DNA from 2 places in the Paenibacillus rhizovicinus genome. Region 1 is predicted to be linked to the other one. Evidence: predicted binding sites of a transcription regulator. Region 1 holds the regulator's gene; the other holds the start of a gene.
What was found. Region 1 encodes LexA, which represses DNA repair genes until DNA is damaged. Its sites were predicted from a motif close to CGAACATATGTTCG; they were not measured.
Positions count from the first base shown of each region.

Region 2: a site for LexA is predicted at 3,003-3,016, ahead of GZH47_RS03125 (DNA polymerase IV). Genes of this name have one in related genera too.

Region 1 is NZ_CP048286.1:6,586,853-6,594,774, forward strand. It holds gene GZH47_RS29390 (DUF5060 domain-containing protein) at 1-589, shown strand, start outside; gene GZH47_RS29395 (glycosyl hydrolase) at 616-1,647, shown strand; gene GZH47_RS29400 (hypothetical protein) at 1,877-2,458, shown strand; gene lexA (transcriptional repressor LexA) at 2,543-3,163, opposite strand; gene GZH47_RS29410 (LysM peptidoglycan-binding domain-containing protein) at 3,486-3,731, shown strand; gene GZH47_RS29415 (DUF896 domain-containing protein) at 3,917-4,123, shown strand; gene GZH47_RS29420 (aldo/keto reductase) at 4,227-5,213, shown strand; gene GZH47_RS29425 (hypothetical protein) at 5,274-5,792, shown strand; gene GZH47_RS29430 (HAD family hydrolase) at 5,817-6,602, shown strand; gene GZH47_RS29435 (1,2-dihydroxy-3-keto-5-methylthiopentene dioxygenase) at 6,937-7,476, opposite strand; gene metH (methionine synthase) at 7,704-7,922, shown strand, end outside.
Region 2 is NZ_CP048286.1:691,532-699,453, forward strand. It holds gene GZH47_RS03115 (MFS transporter) at 1-956, opposite strand, end outside; gene GZH47_RS03120 (YhjD family protein) at 1,207-1,728, opposite strand; gene GZH47_RS03125 (DNA polymerase IV) at 1,725-2,981, opposite strand; gene GZH47_RS03130 (phytanoyl-CoA dioxygenase family protein) at 3,302-4,045, opposite strand; gene GZH47_RS03135 (carbon-nitrogen hydrolase family protein) at 4,065-5,408, opposite strand; gene GZH47_RS03140 (S-layer homology domain-containing protein) at 5,622-7,922, opposite strand, start outside.

The sequences.
Region 1 (7,922 bases):
TTGGGACTTCGCTTACCGGACGCTCGATCTGGCCGATCGGGAAAATTACTATAATTTCAGCTATGACTCGTTTGCCAAGGATATTCGTAAACGGTGGGACAGCTACGAGAAGCCGCTTATGATCGGCGAAACCGGCAATATCGTCGATACGGAGAAATATCACCAGGCGATATGGGTATCGCTGACGAACGGACTGGCTTCGATACCGGTCTGGTGGGATTTCGATCACGTCAGCGATGAAATGTTTGCGCAGATGAAAGTTCTAGCCGCGTTCGCCGCAAAGATTGATTTCCATGAACCGCGGATCCCCGTGAATACCGAAGTGGATGCAGCTTCAAAGGGGCAAACATGGGTCATGCAAGGCAAGAAGCTGTCTTTCGGCTGGCTGCTTACCGAGAAAGGCGAAGCAGGCGGCAAGAATGTGAACCTGATGAATTGGGAAGATGGCTCATATACGGTCGTATGGTACGACCCTTGGACCGGTACGGCCATTGGCGAGAACGCCGTGAAAGCGAAGGACGGATCGCTTGTCATGAAAGCGCCTGCGTCGATACAGAAAGATATTGCGTTTACGATTACGCGGAAATAACGTTAGTCGCGAGGAGAGGGAACCGGATGGCATATGATTGGGGACACCGTTTTCGAGTTGAACCGAAATTGATCGATCCGCAAGCGGATGATTGCGCGAAGAGGCTTATGGCTTACTTGTGCGATACTTACGGCAAGCGCATGTTGACAGGACAGCAGATCGGCGTCAATTCGACTCCGGAGATGGAAGTGATTCTTCGCGAGACGGGTACTTATCCGGCTGTCGGAGGATTCGATTTCATGAACGATTCGCCGTCCCGCACGGAACGGGGAGCCGTCGGAACCGATACTGCGCTTGCCTTGAAATGGTGGGAGGCAGGAGGGATCGTCACCTTCTGCTGGCATTGGAATGCGCCGAAGGATCTGGTCGATCTGCCGCCGGACAATGGCTGGCACCGCGGGTTCTACACATCGGCGACGACCTTCGATCTCGCTAAAGCGATGGCCGATCCTTCGTCAGAGGATTATGCGCTGCTGCTGCGCGATATCGATGTTATCTCCGGGCTGCTCTCGCAGCTGCGAGATGCCGGCGTACCCGTGTTATGGAGACCGCTTCATGAAGCATCGGGCAGCTGGTTCTGGTGGGGTGCCAAAGGAGCCGAACCATGCATTCAATTATGGAAGCTGATGCACGACCGAATGACTCGGCTGCATGGACTGCATAACCTCATCTGGGTGTGGAATGGACAAGCCAAGGACTGGTACCCGGGCGATGAATTCGTGGACATTATTGGGGAAGATATTTATTCGCCCGAACAGAACTATCAATCGAATGTCGAACGTTTCCGGCAGGCATTAAGCTATACGGAAGCAGCCAAAATCATCGCATTATCCGAGAACGGGCCGCTTGCCGATCCGGATCGGATGATTGCCGACGGCGCGCTCTGGTCGTGGAATTGTACGTGGTATGGACAATTTCTGCACAAGCAGGAAGACGGTCAGATCGTCGTTTCCGATCAATATACCGAACGGGAAATGTTGAACAACGTGTATCGTCATCCTTTCACCGTTACGCGCGACGAACTTCCCGATCTTAGAACGTATCCACTGCCTGAATAATACAGGTGGATGATGCTGCATAGTTAAATGAGATCTGCTAGTTTATAAGATTGCGGCGGTTTGTGAACGTTTAAGACGTTGCTGCAGAAGGCATCCGATTGGATCGGATGCCTTTTTGCGTTGAAAGGGAACGGGTCGATAGATGCTTGAGCGGCGGGCATATTCTCACTCGTAAGACATCTGCCGCATATGATGCCACATTAGGCTTAATGAAGAGGGTGAGACGAGTATGGGCGGTAAAAGCAATGCGAGGAGCGGAACGATTCGTATTCCCGGTTACATTCTCTCCCGGGTCGCTTCCATGATGATCCCCTTGTACAGCAAGATCGCTCGGAATCAGAGCTTTGCCTTGAGATGGTCGAAAGCAGTGAGGCAGGGAGATCTGGATACGCTGATCGCCATGTTCAAATCGGTTGCGCCGATGGCGAAGTACGACAGCTTCTCTGTGAACGGCATCGGTTATTTCATTGACTTTGCGTTCCCCGAACCGATTCAGCAATATTCGAACGGTACGACGATACCGCCGGGCACGACGCAGTTCACGTTCTCGACGCCTATTAATCGGGCTATATCGAGAGCCGTTCTTCCGTTCTACCGTAAGCTCGCGCGTTCGACAGCATATGCATCCGCGCTGGCCGAAGCGATCAACGCCAATCATGTTTCTCGCGTTCGCTGCCTTATTCGACAACAGGTGACAACGAAGGCATTGAAAACCATAGAGGTCCGTTTCTCGGGGGTGGAGCTGAACTTTAAATATACGAGCAGCACGTTCGCTTATCGTAATTTATTGTTCCGGGAAATCGTAGGTTAACGGACAAGAAGCGAACTAGCGAGAACGAGAAAGGGCAGCTACCGCGCTTGGAAAAGCCGGTGACTGCCCTTATTGATGCCGCATTTAGTGGATATCGCGAAAGAGTCCAATAACTTTGCCGAGAATACTGACATTGCGCAGACGGATCGGTTCCATCGTGGAGTTCTCCGGCTGCAGACGAATATGATCCTTCTCTTTATAGAAGGTCTTGACTGTCGCTTCGTCGTCTTCCGTCATGGCTACGACGATATCGCCGTTGGAGGCGTTCTGCTGCTGGCGGACGATTACGTAGTCGCCGTCGTGAATGCCGGCTTCGATCATGCTCTCGCCGATTACGTTAAGGATGAATACGGTATCGTCGCCGACTTTGTCAGCCGGAAGCGGGAAGTATTCTTCGATATTCTCCGTTGCGGTAATCGGTACGCCGGCGGTAACTTTACCGACGACAGGCACTTTGGCAATCGCGAGCGGGAACGGAAGTTCGTTGTCTTCGCCGTCCAAAATCTCGATTGCGCGCGGCTTCGTCGGGTCGCGGCGAATCAGGCCCTTCTTCTCCAAACGGTCCAGGTGACCGTGAACGGTAGAACTGGAAGCCAGTCCGACCGCTTCGCCGATCTCGCGAACAGAAGGCGGATAGCCTTTATCCCGAACTTCCGCCTTGATGAATTCTAGTATCGCCTGCTGGCGGTTTGAAAGTTTCGACACCGGAATCACTCCAAAGGTTCATTTGTGTAAAATTATAGCACAGAACCGGAGTTCGTACAAACATAAGTTCGAGAAACACAAGTTCGTATTTTCGTGCGAACAAACGTTCTAAAAGTTGTTGACTGCAAACGGATGTTCGTGTTATTCTGAGTTCACGATAACAGAACAAACGTTTGGGGTGCTGATCATGATGCAAACAATATCTTCATACTCAACTGCTTATAAAGAAAATTCTACTAAAGGACGTCAAGTCCGCGGTTCACGGAAAGACCGTGCTGTCGAACGCATACTCGTCCGGTTAGCAGGTGCTTCATTATTCTTTGTGTTGTTGTTCGTCGGTCTGTCCTTATTAACGGGACATGCCGACGGAGAACGTCCTGCCGAACCGAGCGCGGAAGAACAAGTCATCGTCGTCAATTCCGGCGATACGTTATGGGGAATTGCAAGCACGGTTCGTAAAGACGGCGAGGATATCCGCCGCACCGTATTCGACTTGCAGAAGCGGAACAATTTAAGCTCCAGCGAGCTGGAAGCCGGACAGACGCTTATCGTTCCTGCCGGCAGTTAATTGGCTTGGCATGCAATAGAGTCTTGAGACCGAACGGATGTCCGTTTCGGTCTCTTTCTATTTTGTCGGCAATCACTGCGCCGTTGCGCTTAGTAAGGGGGCTTTCGCCTTGACAATGGACGTTTAAAAATGTCAAAGTAAAGAATGTGATGTTGGCCAAAATGATGAGAGGAGCTATTCATAGAATGGAGAAAATCATCGCTCGAATTAACGAGCTTTCAAGAAAAAACAAGTCCGTCGGCTTAACGCCGGAGGAAGTGGCGGAGCGCGACGAGCTTCGTCGTATTTATCTGGACAATTTCAAGAGCAATTTCCGCAACCAGCTGGATACGATCAAGTGGGCGGAAGACGAAGAAGGCAATGACGGCGGCGGGGGTTCGATCAAGCATTAATCGATCAGCATGATCGTTTAACGGACGTGATATGCACCGGTACTTCGTACGATTGGACAGCAAGCGGTGCGCAACGTTACCTAATAATAGGAGGGGAACGCAAATGCAATATCGGCTATTGGGCCGGAGCGGGCTAGCGGTTTCGGAACTATGCTTGGGTACGATGACCTTCGGCAATACGACGAGCGAAGCGGATTCCATTACGATGATGCACGATTTTCTGGACCGGGGCGGTAATTTCCTCGATACGGCCAATGTGTACGTGCAAGGCCGTTCGGAAGAAATCGTGGGGAAAGCAATCAAGAATCGTCGTTCGGAAGTCGTGCTTGCCACGAAAGTCCGGATGATGACGGGAGAACGTCCGAACAGCGGCGGCCTTTCGCGCAAACATATCATGGATGCGGTCGAAGCGAGCCTGAAACGGCTGGATACCGATTATATCGATCTCTATCAGGTGCATGTTTGGGACCAGGCAACGCCGATTGACGAGACGCTTCGTGCGTTGGATGATCTGATCTCGGCAGGCAAGGTGCGCTATATCGGCTGCTCGAACTTCTTCGCCTGGCAGTTGATGAAGTCTCTGGCCGTCAGCGACCGCGACCGGTTTGCCAGGTTTATTTCCATTCAGCCGCAGTACAGTCTTGTCAGCAGAGAAATGGACCGTGAAATGCTGTCGCTCTGCCTGGAGGAGAACATCGGCATTATTCCTTGGGCTCCGCTCGGCGGCGGGTTCCTGACCGGACGCTACACCCATGAAGAGCCGACCAGCGGCCGTTTGACGTCGAAGCAAGGAGAAAGCTCCTGGGCGCTTCGTTCCTCGGACAAAAACTTTGCCATCCTTGAAGCTGTACAAGCCGCAGCGTCTGAACTGGACAAAACGCCGTCCCAAGTGGCGCTTGCCTGGCTGCTGCAGCGCAAAGGCATTACGTCGCCAATCTTCGGCGCAAGCACGCTGGCGCAATACGAGGACAACATTGGCGCAATCGGCTGGACGATGCCGGAATCGATCTGGAACAGGCTGGATGAAGCCAGCGCGCTTCCTAGCGAATACCCGAACCGTTTCATTACCAAATTCGCCCGGCCTCTATAAAGCTCCTATATGTAATAGATGTGAATTGAATCGTTTGTAGATCGTTGAGGGGGATCATTCGTGTCAAGATCGTGGCAGCGTAAAGTACAGAAAAACCAGACTCAAATTAACAAACAGCGTAAGAAACACGGGCAAGCCCCGCTGATGTCGGCGAAATCGGAAAAGGCATCGATGGACACCTTTAAAGGCCGCAGTTATCTCATGCCGGCGTTCTTATTGTTGTTCATTCTCTTCTATGTGATCGTTACGACGACATCCGACTCGTTCAAACCGGACGACACGATGTTCTGGGTTACGATCGGGTTGTACGTCGTGCTGGCAGGCACGTTTACGCTTCGCAGGCCATATCTGTCGGTTGGCCGGGATTTCGTTCGTTCCCGCCGTTTCGCCGGTGACCGCGACGTGAACATTAGCAACGTCAAAGGAATTACCGCACAGAAGGGCTACGTCATTATCGAGCAGCATAAAGGCGGTAATTGGGTGTTCTCGCGCGTCATGAACCGTTATCCGACCGAACAAATCGCAGTGCGGCTTAAAGCATTTGCCGAACAGCACGGAATTCCGTATACCGAAAAATAAAGAGAGTGGAGTGCACTGGAAACGATGGCTAAACAAGCAGTTTTATTCGATTTGGATGATACTTTATTGTGGGATGACCGCAGTGTTCAAGAAGCGTTCGACGCGACTTGCGAAGCAGCCGCCGCGGCAACGGGCGTAGAAGCGAAGGCGTTGGAGGATGCCGTCCGCCGCGAGGCGCGCGCCTTATACGAATCGTACGAAACGTTCCCATTCACGAAAATGATCGGCATCAACCCGTTCGAAGGGTTGTGGGCGAACTTCCTTGAAGGGGAACAAGAAGAATTCCGCAAGCTGCAGCAGCTCGCGCCAGGTTATCGGAAAGACGCTTGGACGCGCGGACTTCTCGCGCTCGGCGTCGACGATCCTGCGCTTGGCGCGCAGCTAGCGGAGCAATTCCCGGCAGAACGCCGCAAACGTCCGTACGTATACGAAGAAACGTTTGCCGTGCTGGATAAGCTGAAAGGAAGCTACAAGCTGCTGCTGTTGACGAATGGTTCTCCGGATCTGCAGCGCGAGAAGCTGGCAGGCGTGCCGGCGATCGTGCCATACTTCGACCATATCGTCATTTCCGGCGAGTTCGGCAAAGGAAAGCCGGCCGCGGAGATTTTCCATCATGCCCTCGAACGTCTCGGCATCGAACCGGAACACGGAATCATGGTCGGAGACAAGCTGACGACCGACATTCTCGGCGCGAACACGATCGGCATGACGTCGGTGTGGATCAACCGTCACGGCATGCAGCGCAACGATGAAATCATTCCTACCCATGAAATCAAGCATTTGGAAGAATTGCTGCCGCTGCTTGTTTAAGTTAGGCAGGCACGAAGCGCTGGCGGCTACTAGTATTAGCAGCCGACAATGGCACTTGAAGAAACCAAACAAAAAGGAGACCTATCCGAAGGCAGGTCTCCTTTTTGTTTGGTTTTTTGTTTAGGACCAAATAGCATAAGCGAGGAGTGACCGGAGGCTGGAATGAAGTCGGAGCAGCAGCTTATGCTTCCGACGTGGATTTTCTCCGAAAATCCTTAAGCGTTCGCCTTTGTAGTCTGATTTCAACCGATACTCACTTATATAATCAAAGAAATCAGAACTACAACAGCGAGTGGAGACTCGTTCCAGCCGCAGGTCACGACCTCCGCGCATGCTATTTCGCGAACGCCGGATCGTCAACGTTATGCGCGATCCATCCGTCTTTCTCGATAAACAGACGCACGGCGATGATTTCGCGATTGTCCATCAAGGTGAAGAAGTGGTTCTTGTTCTCCGGCACGGAGATGACGTCGCCGGCTTCCAGCTCTACATCGAAGTAACCCGTTTGCTCATCGCCCTTGATGATGAAGATGCCGCGTCCGGATATAATACCGCGGATTTCGTCTTCGGTGTGCGTATGGACTTGCTCGAATTTCTTGAGCAGTTCTTCGATGTTCGGCGTTGCGTCCGACAGCGAGATGACATCCCAGATTTGATAACCGCGGCGTGCGGCCAAATCGCGGATTTCCGCGTCGTAAGTCGCGAGGATCGTCGCTTTCTCTTCGTCGCTCAGCACGAATTTGTTATGAAGTTCGGCCGGGAGCTTAGCGGCATCCCAGTGCTCGTACAGCACTTCTTGCTTCTCTAGAAAAGCACGGACGTTTTCTTCGCCGCTGATGCGCTCGTTGGTGTCGCGTACGCGTATTTCTGCCAATTGAATCCCTACTTTCACCATGAAATCGTAATTCCGATCAGAATAATTATAAAACATTATGTTTGGTCTGTCGACAGACGCACAAAGCTTTCAGGCAGGGTGGAAATGCCTTTTCACAAGGGTCGAATTCTGGTAGAGTATAGGGAAATGATTTTAAGCTGCACGATGTGCCGGTCTTGAAGAAGATCGGATTTTTGAAACGGCAGCTTCGGAAGGGAAGTGCTTCAATGACGAGACCGACGATACAGGAAATGATGGCGAAGCGCATCCTCATCTTGGACGGCGCGATGGGTACGATGATCCAACAGCGCGACTTGGGTCCGGATGATTTTGGCGGCGAGGAGCTTGAGGGCTGCAACGAGATGCTCGTGCTGACCCGTCCTGACGTGATACAAGAGATCCACGAGGAATATTTGGCCGCAGGCGCGGATATTCTCGAGACCAAT
Region 2 (7,922 bases), 1.2 Mb from region 1:
TTGCGGCTGCCCCAGCGCTCGACGATGTACGGCATCGTGATGGAGCCGACGAAGAAGAAGAAACCCGACAGCGCGAGCAAGCCGGAAATCATGCTGTCTTCCATGTCGTACCTGAACTTCAGAATGACGTTCAGGAACGGGCTCAGCAGCCCGAACATGAAGCCGGAGATGAAGATCAGCAGCGATAGCAGCAGCAGGAAATTGAAGGCTTTTCCTTTTGCTTTCTGCGGCTTTGCGGCCTTCGCTGCCTCCGAAGCCCGGCCGGAATGCCCGGGCGCTCCTGACGGCTCCGATGGAACTGGCGGCTTGGCCTGGCCGGTGCCGTTATCCTCTGCGCCCGCGGCGATTTCCGCCCTTGCATGCGTCGACGGAAGCAGCAGTCCGCGCAGAATGCCCGCGCTTGCCAGACAGGCGCCAGCCGCGAAGAACGCATACTGGTATAGCGTCGTATGGCCCGGCAGCCAATCCGGCAAATAACCGGCCAGCCACGTGCCGACGCCGGTGAAGAACGTAAACACGGCGAACAGCAGGGAGTAGGCGCTCGTCTCTTCCTTCTTGCTGCGGCAATATTGGAAAATAAGCTGGATTTCCGAATTGACGACCGCCGTGATGCCAAGCGACCAAATCAGCTGCGCGGCGATGACCGTCTCCGCGGTCGTGCCGATTCCGAATAAGATCAGCGCGGCAAAAGCCAGCATCATTCCGGACACAAGCGTCGTTTTGCGCCCGACGCGTTTGACGATCAAGCCGGCGGGCAGACTGGTCAAGCCGACCGTCAGCGCTCCCAGCGACGTAATCTGGCCAATGAAAGCCTTGGAGAAGCCCAGCTCCAAGAGATGCAAATTCAGAATCAAGCCCAATATTCCCGCCCCGATGCCGAATAAGCTTTCCGTCGCGATGAAACGCTTCACGCCAGGCGATAAATCACGAACTAATTGTACGGTATAGGTCCACATGGTGCGCCTTTCTTCTTGCTGTTGGTATGTCTAATCTTACATGCCTCTCCTCTAATCTTACATGCCTCTTCCTTCATGTTCAATCTTAATCTCCCGGCACCGCGATTATCCCCCCGACCCGCGAGCGGCTTCGCTGCCTCTTCGGCGGAAGCCGGATAACCGCGCATGGATCGAATAAACGCACAAAGGGAGCCCGTCATGGACAGGCTCCCTCGGGTAAGGCACGCGATTGCAAGCGACTATAGGCAGCTTACTTCATGGCGCCTTCCTTCAGCAGCGCCGCCAGCTCGGAGGTATACCGGGCCAGCCTCACGCTGATCTCGGAGCGCATCACGTCCCGCGTCATGCCGAAGCGATCCTCGTAGCCGCGGCAGAAGTAGCGGTGATAGACGACAAGGTCCGCATGCTCCTCGTTCAAAATCCGGATGTTCCGCTGCTTCAGCTCCCGCCGCAAGCCGTACAAGTCCTTCACGATCCGGTCCAGAATCTTCTGTCCGGCCATCAGATGCGCGCGCCTGAGAATATTCGTGCCGTTCTCCACGTCGGCAATGCTCTTCTCCACCATCTTCTCCATATGGGGCAGCAGGATAAAGTCGCGCAGCATCGCCCGCTCCTCTGTCGTAATGATGTTCCGTTCCCTAGGCGCGCGCTCCTGCACGGCGGATACGGCGCCCTGCGCGTCCCCGTCCGCGTGATGCTCGTCGTACCGCTCCACGTGCTCGGTCAATAACATTTTGGATTTCCAGCGCTCGTTGCCGTCCAGCCTGCTCATTTGTAGTGTCCTCCAATTTGTTCCGCCCTTTCCCGCGCCACGCCGGACTCCAACAATGACGAGGCGCGCATGATAGCCGTGCTTCCATACCGTTCTTTAATGGCGTCGATGGTCCGCTCCTTGCAATAGGCGCGGGAGCGGTCCTCGAACAGTGTCAACTGAATGACGTTGTCATCCGTCAGCTGCGACAAGGCAATGCTGAGCCGGCTGACCGGCAGCCCGTGCCAATGCTCCCGGAACAGTGTCAGCGCGGCGGACGCCACTTCGTGGCTCAAGGACGTCGGCTGCTGTAACGTCACCTGCCGGCTGAACCAGCAGGAGCGGACGCCGTCGGTTTCCGCCGCGGCCACGGATACGACCGACCCCAGGAAGCGATTGCGCCGCGTACGCTGACACACCTCCACGACCAGTTCCAGCAGCACGACCTCGATATCCTTCAGCTCGCGGTAGAGGTTCCAGCGCAGCGCCTTGCCGTGGCTGACGGACTTGAGCTGGCGCCGGATGCCGGGTTCCACGGGACTTGGATCGATTCCTCGGGCGGTCTGCCAGTAGTACCCTGCTTGAATATCGCTCTGCTTGCCCATCTCGCGCCGCATGCGCCGCTTGAATTCAGCAAAATCCATCCGGGCGATGTCGCCGATGCAAGATAAGCCCATCCGGGTGAAGTGCCTGGTCATTGCGGAAGCGACCATGAACATCTGGTGCACAGGCAGCGTCCAGAGCGTAGACTCCAGCTTGTCGTAGGACAGCTCGAACACGCCCTCGTCGTTCTTCTTCGCATAGTTGTCGGTCGCCATCTTCGCCAGAATCTTCGTCGGCCCGATGCCGACCCGCGACCAGACGCCGGTCGATTGCAGCACGTGCTGCTGAATCCGCGCGGCCAGCTCCTTCGGCGAACCGCCAAAGAAGGCGAGCGAACCCGTTACGTCCAAGAACTGTTCGTCGATGCTGTACGGCTCCACGAGCTCCGTATATGATTCGAAGATGCGGGTAATCAATAAAGAGATCTGGATATACGTCCCCATTCGGGGCCGAATGACGACAAGGTCAGGGCATAGCGCCATTGCCTCCCCGACGCGCGACGCCGTCGTCACGCCGCGCGACTTGGCGATCGGACATGCGGCGAGCACGATGCCGTTCATCCTTACAGGGTCTCCGACGGCAACCGGTTTGTCGCGATATTCCGGATGGGCCGCCTTCTCCACAGAAGCGTAGAAGGACTGTCCGTCGATCAGGAAAATTTGCCTCGACATCTATGAACCCCCTCGAGAAAGCGAATATATGTTCGTATGTTCTTATTATATACCGAATGTACGTTCCCAATGCAAGGGAAAAATCTCCCTGCTCGTACCGATTTCCGCAGCCGCCCGGGAACGGCAAAAAAGCGGCGGTTCAGAACGTTGTCTTCGTTCCGAACCGCCGCTGGCGTCGTCGCACGGCTAATTTGCGCGCAGGGAGTTGTCGATTTCGAACCATCATAACGATGATGAATGCGTTGTCATTATTTCACGAAACGGATCGGCATTCTCCCCGTACGATCCCTTCCGGCTACCGCCTCCGGTCCCGTCAGCGCCTACCGGATGCCGGGCCAGTGGCGCCACATGTCGACGAGCGGCGTTTGCCAATCGTTGCGGCGCTCCTTATGATCCACCCGGAAATAAATCGAATACCGGATCCGGTCCGACAGGTTGATGCCGCCCGCATGGATCAATTGGTAATGCGTGATGATCAAGTCCCCGGGCTCGCCCGTCAATTGAACCGGCTTCGGAAGCGGAACGTTCGCCGAGCGATGCATCGTGCGAAACCCTTCATCGCGGAACAGCACTTCCGCGCCATGCTCCTGGAAATATTGCTCGTATGCCTTGTGGGTGCCCGGATACACCGTGAAATTCCCGTGATCCGGCTCGCTTTGATCGGACAGAACGACGCCGACAAGCGCCGTGAAGTTCTGCGCGATGCTATCCTTGACGCGGAGAACGCCGTCCAGATGCGCCCCGAGATCATCCGGCGGGTTATCCATGTAGCTCGGGAATCGAAGCGCGATTTGTCCCATGCCGATCGGATGGTATTCATCCTCCCCGACCAGCGAATCGAGGATCGCTTTGGCCGGCGTGCGGTTATACAGGTCCGTGATGCAGGGCTTGTTCTCAAGCTCCTTGCAATAATTCGCGCCGTGCTGCCCGTCCGGAACGCCTTTGCCTAGGGCATGGTTGATCGCCTTCATCGCTTCCCGAACCATGATTTTCGGAACGACGCCCGGAATCTTCACATAGCCCTGCTCGATCAATTGCTGCTTCTGCCGATAAGTCAACTCCATCTCTCTTTCCCTCCGTTATCTATTCGTTAGTTGCCTGGCTTTGAGCTAACATCGCGTACGTGTCCGGCCTGCGTTCCCTGCCGAATAAACTTCGCGCTTCCCCGTACGCGGGTCCGACGGACATCCAGAACTCCTCGAATCTTCGATTCAGATCAATCTCGGCGCACGCAATCCCATTATCATGACGTCCGATTTCTTCAAGCACTTCCCCTGCGGGATTGATGATCCGGCTTGGTTTGCTGGCGGGATCGCTCATGGATTCGCCATTCCCGTCCACGATAATCGCTCCGTTGATGCCGGATACGACCAGATACAGGCCATTATCGACCGCTCTGGCGATTTGCTGGGCCCGCCCTTCGCCGGCCGTCGACAGGCAGACGATTTCCGCCCCTTTCAATCGGAGCAGGCGCGCAGGTTCCGGGAACGAAATATCCCAGCAGACGAGCAGACCGACTTTACCGAAATCCGTATCGAATACCGGATAGTCGTTCCCTGGCGTGATCCCGTCTTGCGCTTCGAACAGAGGCAAATGGGTTTTGCGGTATTTTCCGGCGATGTCGCCGTTCCGATCGAATAAAATGCTGGTATTGTAAACGCAGCCGCCTTCTCTTTCATGCATATTGAACACGACGTAGGACCGGACCTGCTTGGCTTTGCCGCCGATCGCCTGCGTCAATTCGCCGGGAATCGCTTGGGCGACTTCCGTGGGCGGATAGCCCGAACAGCGGTCGTACATGGTTTCCGAGAAACAGATGAGATCAGGCTGGAGTTCTCCGGCTCTCTCGATCGTATCCAACATGCACTGCAGGTTGTCGGACAGCTGGTGCCGATTTTCCGTATTGGGGGAAATATAAGTCGTCACGATCTTCACTTTCTTACGCTGCGCCATTTGGCCTGCGGTTATCGCTGCCTTCTGCCAGAACACCTTGCCCGCGGCCGACCAGCGATATTCAAGTTCAACTTTCGCCGCGTGCGCTCCCGAAGGGGCTTGAACGGTTTTGTTCAGCTCGCTTAGCCCGTCTTCGCGTACCGCATAGTCATCGACATATTCGCGCCGCAGCCAGTTCCGGTTGTTATCCATCCACGTCACGATCATATTGATGCTCACCGCGTGGCTGCCGGTCCCTTCTGACCCGTATGCCGCCATTAGGTTATACGCAGCGCCGCCCTCGATGCCGGAAATTTCGCACCACCATGCACCGTAAGCCTCGAAACGCCCTTCGCCTGAAATGCACAACTGCGTCCGATCGCCGTCGAATCGCTTGTCGAATACAGGCGCAAGCTCTGGACGCGGCACCCACGATTGCCACGCTTCGCCAGAGAAATCGGGAAGTAAATTGACCGCCTTGCGACTAGGCTCCATTGTTGTTCCTTCGCTCCTTCGGGCTTTTTTTGGTCTCTCTTTACTTTTCGATCCGATCCTGGCGCTGACCTTCATGCAATCGAATTATTTCTATCGCTCCCAAAGAGCTGTCTGTCTATCTATGACAAGTTGCCTGGACTTCGCGCGCATAGTCAACCAAAAAACCGCAAGCGATCCATGCAGATCGCTTGCGGTTCCCGTCGTTCGATATCGTTAAATCAGCGCCGACCGCTGCAGCAGCCGCTGCACGATGGCAGCCGTTTCCGCCCGCGTAATCGCGGCCTTCGGCGCAAGCCGCGTCGACGTTTTGCCCTGGATCACGCCGGCTTCCAGGCAATCCGCAATCGCTTCGCGAGCCCATCCGGCCGCGTCGCCCTCATCCTTGAACGAACTGAGCGAGCGTCCCGCTCCGTCCTCGGAAAGACCAGCGGACAGCCCCGTCCATTTCATCGCTTTCGCGATGATCGCCATCGCCTGCTCCCTCGTAATCGGGTCCGCCGGGCGGAACGTGCCGTCCTCGAACCCGTCGATCAGCCCGTACGAGACCGCCGTGCGGATTACCGCATCGAATCCGTCCGAAGCTTTCACGTCAGAGAACTTGGACGTCTCGCCGTCCGTCTTCAATCCAAGCGCCCGTACCAGAATCGCCGCGAACTCTCCACGCGTAATGCTTCGATCCGGCTGGAATAGTCCGGTACCATTGCCCTCGATCACCATTCGCGCGCCCATATCATTGATCGCCTGCTTGGCCCAATGACCTGCGGCGTCACGGAAAGCGACAGGATGGCTAACGAGCGCGTAAACGCCGTTCGACACGTTGCTAACGAGCGCGTATGCCTTGCCGTCGATCTGTTCGATTCGCGTTGGCGCATGCCTTACCGTGCCATCCTCATCGATCGCGACGCCCGTCGTAATCTGGCTCAAATCGACGCCGGCCGGAATGGCGAACGCTCGCTCTGCGTATCCGCCCAATCGGTTTACCACGATCGTATTGCCGCCCGCTTCTGCCGTCACCGCGAAGACCAGCGGAGGCGCCGCGAGGGTAACGCCTTGCAGCGCCGAAGCACGGCGTGCAGCAAGCGCCGCCGCCATGGCATCCGGCTTCGCCATTTCAATGCGAATCGTAATGGCCTCCAGCGCAGCCGAGTCAAGCCGCTTCTCGATGTCCTCGATGTCGAGCAGCTGCGCCGGAAGCGAATAAGAACCGTCCGGCGTGCGGATGACGATGACCGCCTGCTTGCCCGCAAGTTCCTTGAGCATCTGCCCGTTCAACTCGCCCGCCTCGATATCGTAGCCCGGACCGAACGGGATCGTAATGACCGCGTTCGGGCCCTCGGAAGCAAGCTTATCCAGCAGCTTCTTCTCATCCATGGTTACCGTGAGTGCCGGTTGCTCACCGCGCATGGATTTCTTGGCGGCGCCCATGCTTTCCGCCTTCCCGTTCACCAGCACGTCGAAGCTGTTACCTTCGGCCTCTTGAGTATCTTGGGTTTCTTCAACAACGTCGGCCGGCGCATGAGCCCGGGCAGGACCGGCCCATTCGCTTTCAACGCCGTTCACCGTCTGAGATGCGAAATATTCCGCTCCCGTGACGATCCGTTGCGTGAATACGTGGCTCGTCTCTTCCCCGGTCAGCGTATACGAATCCGCAACGGAAAGATCCTTGCGGTAGAGCGTCAGAATCGCGCCCGCCGTTGCGCCCTTGACTTCGATCTTGCGCGTTATTCCGCGAATCTCCGGCGCTTCGGGTTCGACGGAGACGAGGTTGGAAGCCATGCTGTCCACGCCGCCGACGGTCTGCACGGCATAATAGTTCATGCCCGGGGCCAGCCCGGTGAACGTATGCGCCGTGTCGGATCCCGTCAGCGAGTAAGGATCCAGCGCCGACGATCCGTCTGCCGCATACAGCTTCAGCACGGCGCCGGGCGTCGCTCCGCTCACCGCCACGCTTCCCGCTCCGCCATCCGCGATGACCGCTGCCGGCGATACCGTGAATGGAACCGAACCAACGCTATCCGCTCCGTTCACCGTTTGGATGACGTAGTAGTTCGTCCCCGGCGTCACGCCCGTGAACGTATAGCTCGTCTCGCCGGCGCCCAGCGTATGCGCCGTGGCGGCCTCCGTGCCATCAGCGGCGTACAGACGCAAGGTCGCGCCTGCCGTTGCCGCGCTTACCGCGGCTTGTCCTGCCGCGCCTTCAACCGTGACTTTCTCCGGCGAGGACGTCACCGTATTCGTATTCAAGCTCTCGACGCCGCCTGCCGTCTGCGTGACGTAATAACCAAGTCCGGGAAGTACGCCTTCGAACGTATAACCGGTCTCCGCGCCGCTTAGGATGCGGGTGTCCAAGACATGGTTGCCGGCATCATACAGCTTCAGCTCCGCGCCTGGCTCTGCGCCGGTCACGGCGACGCTGCCGACGGCGCCGTTCGCCTCGGCCGCCGGAGGCGATACGGTAACGAGACCGGAAGCGATACTGTCCACGCCCCCGACGGTCTGCGTCACGAAGTAATT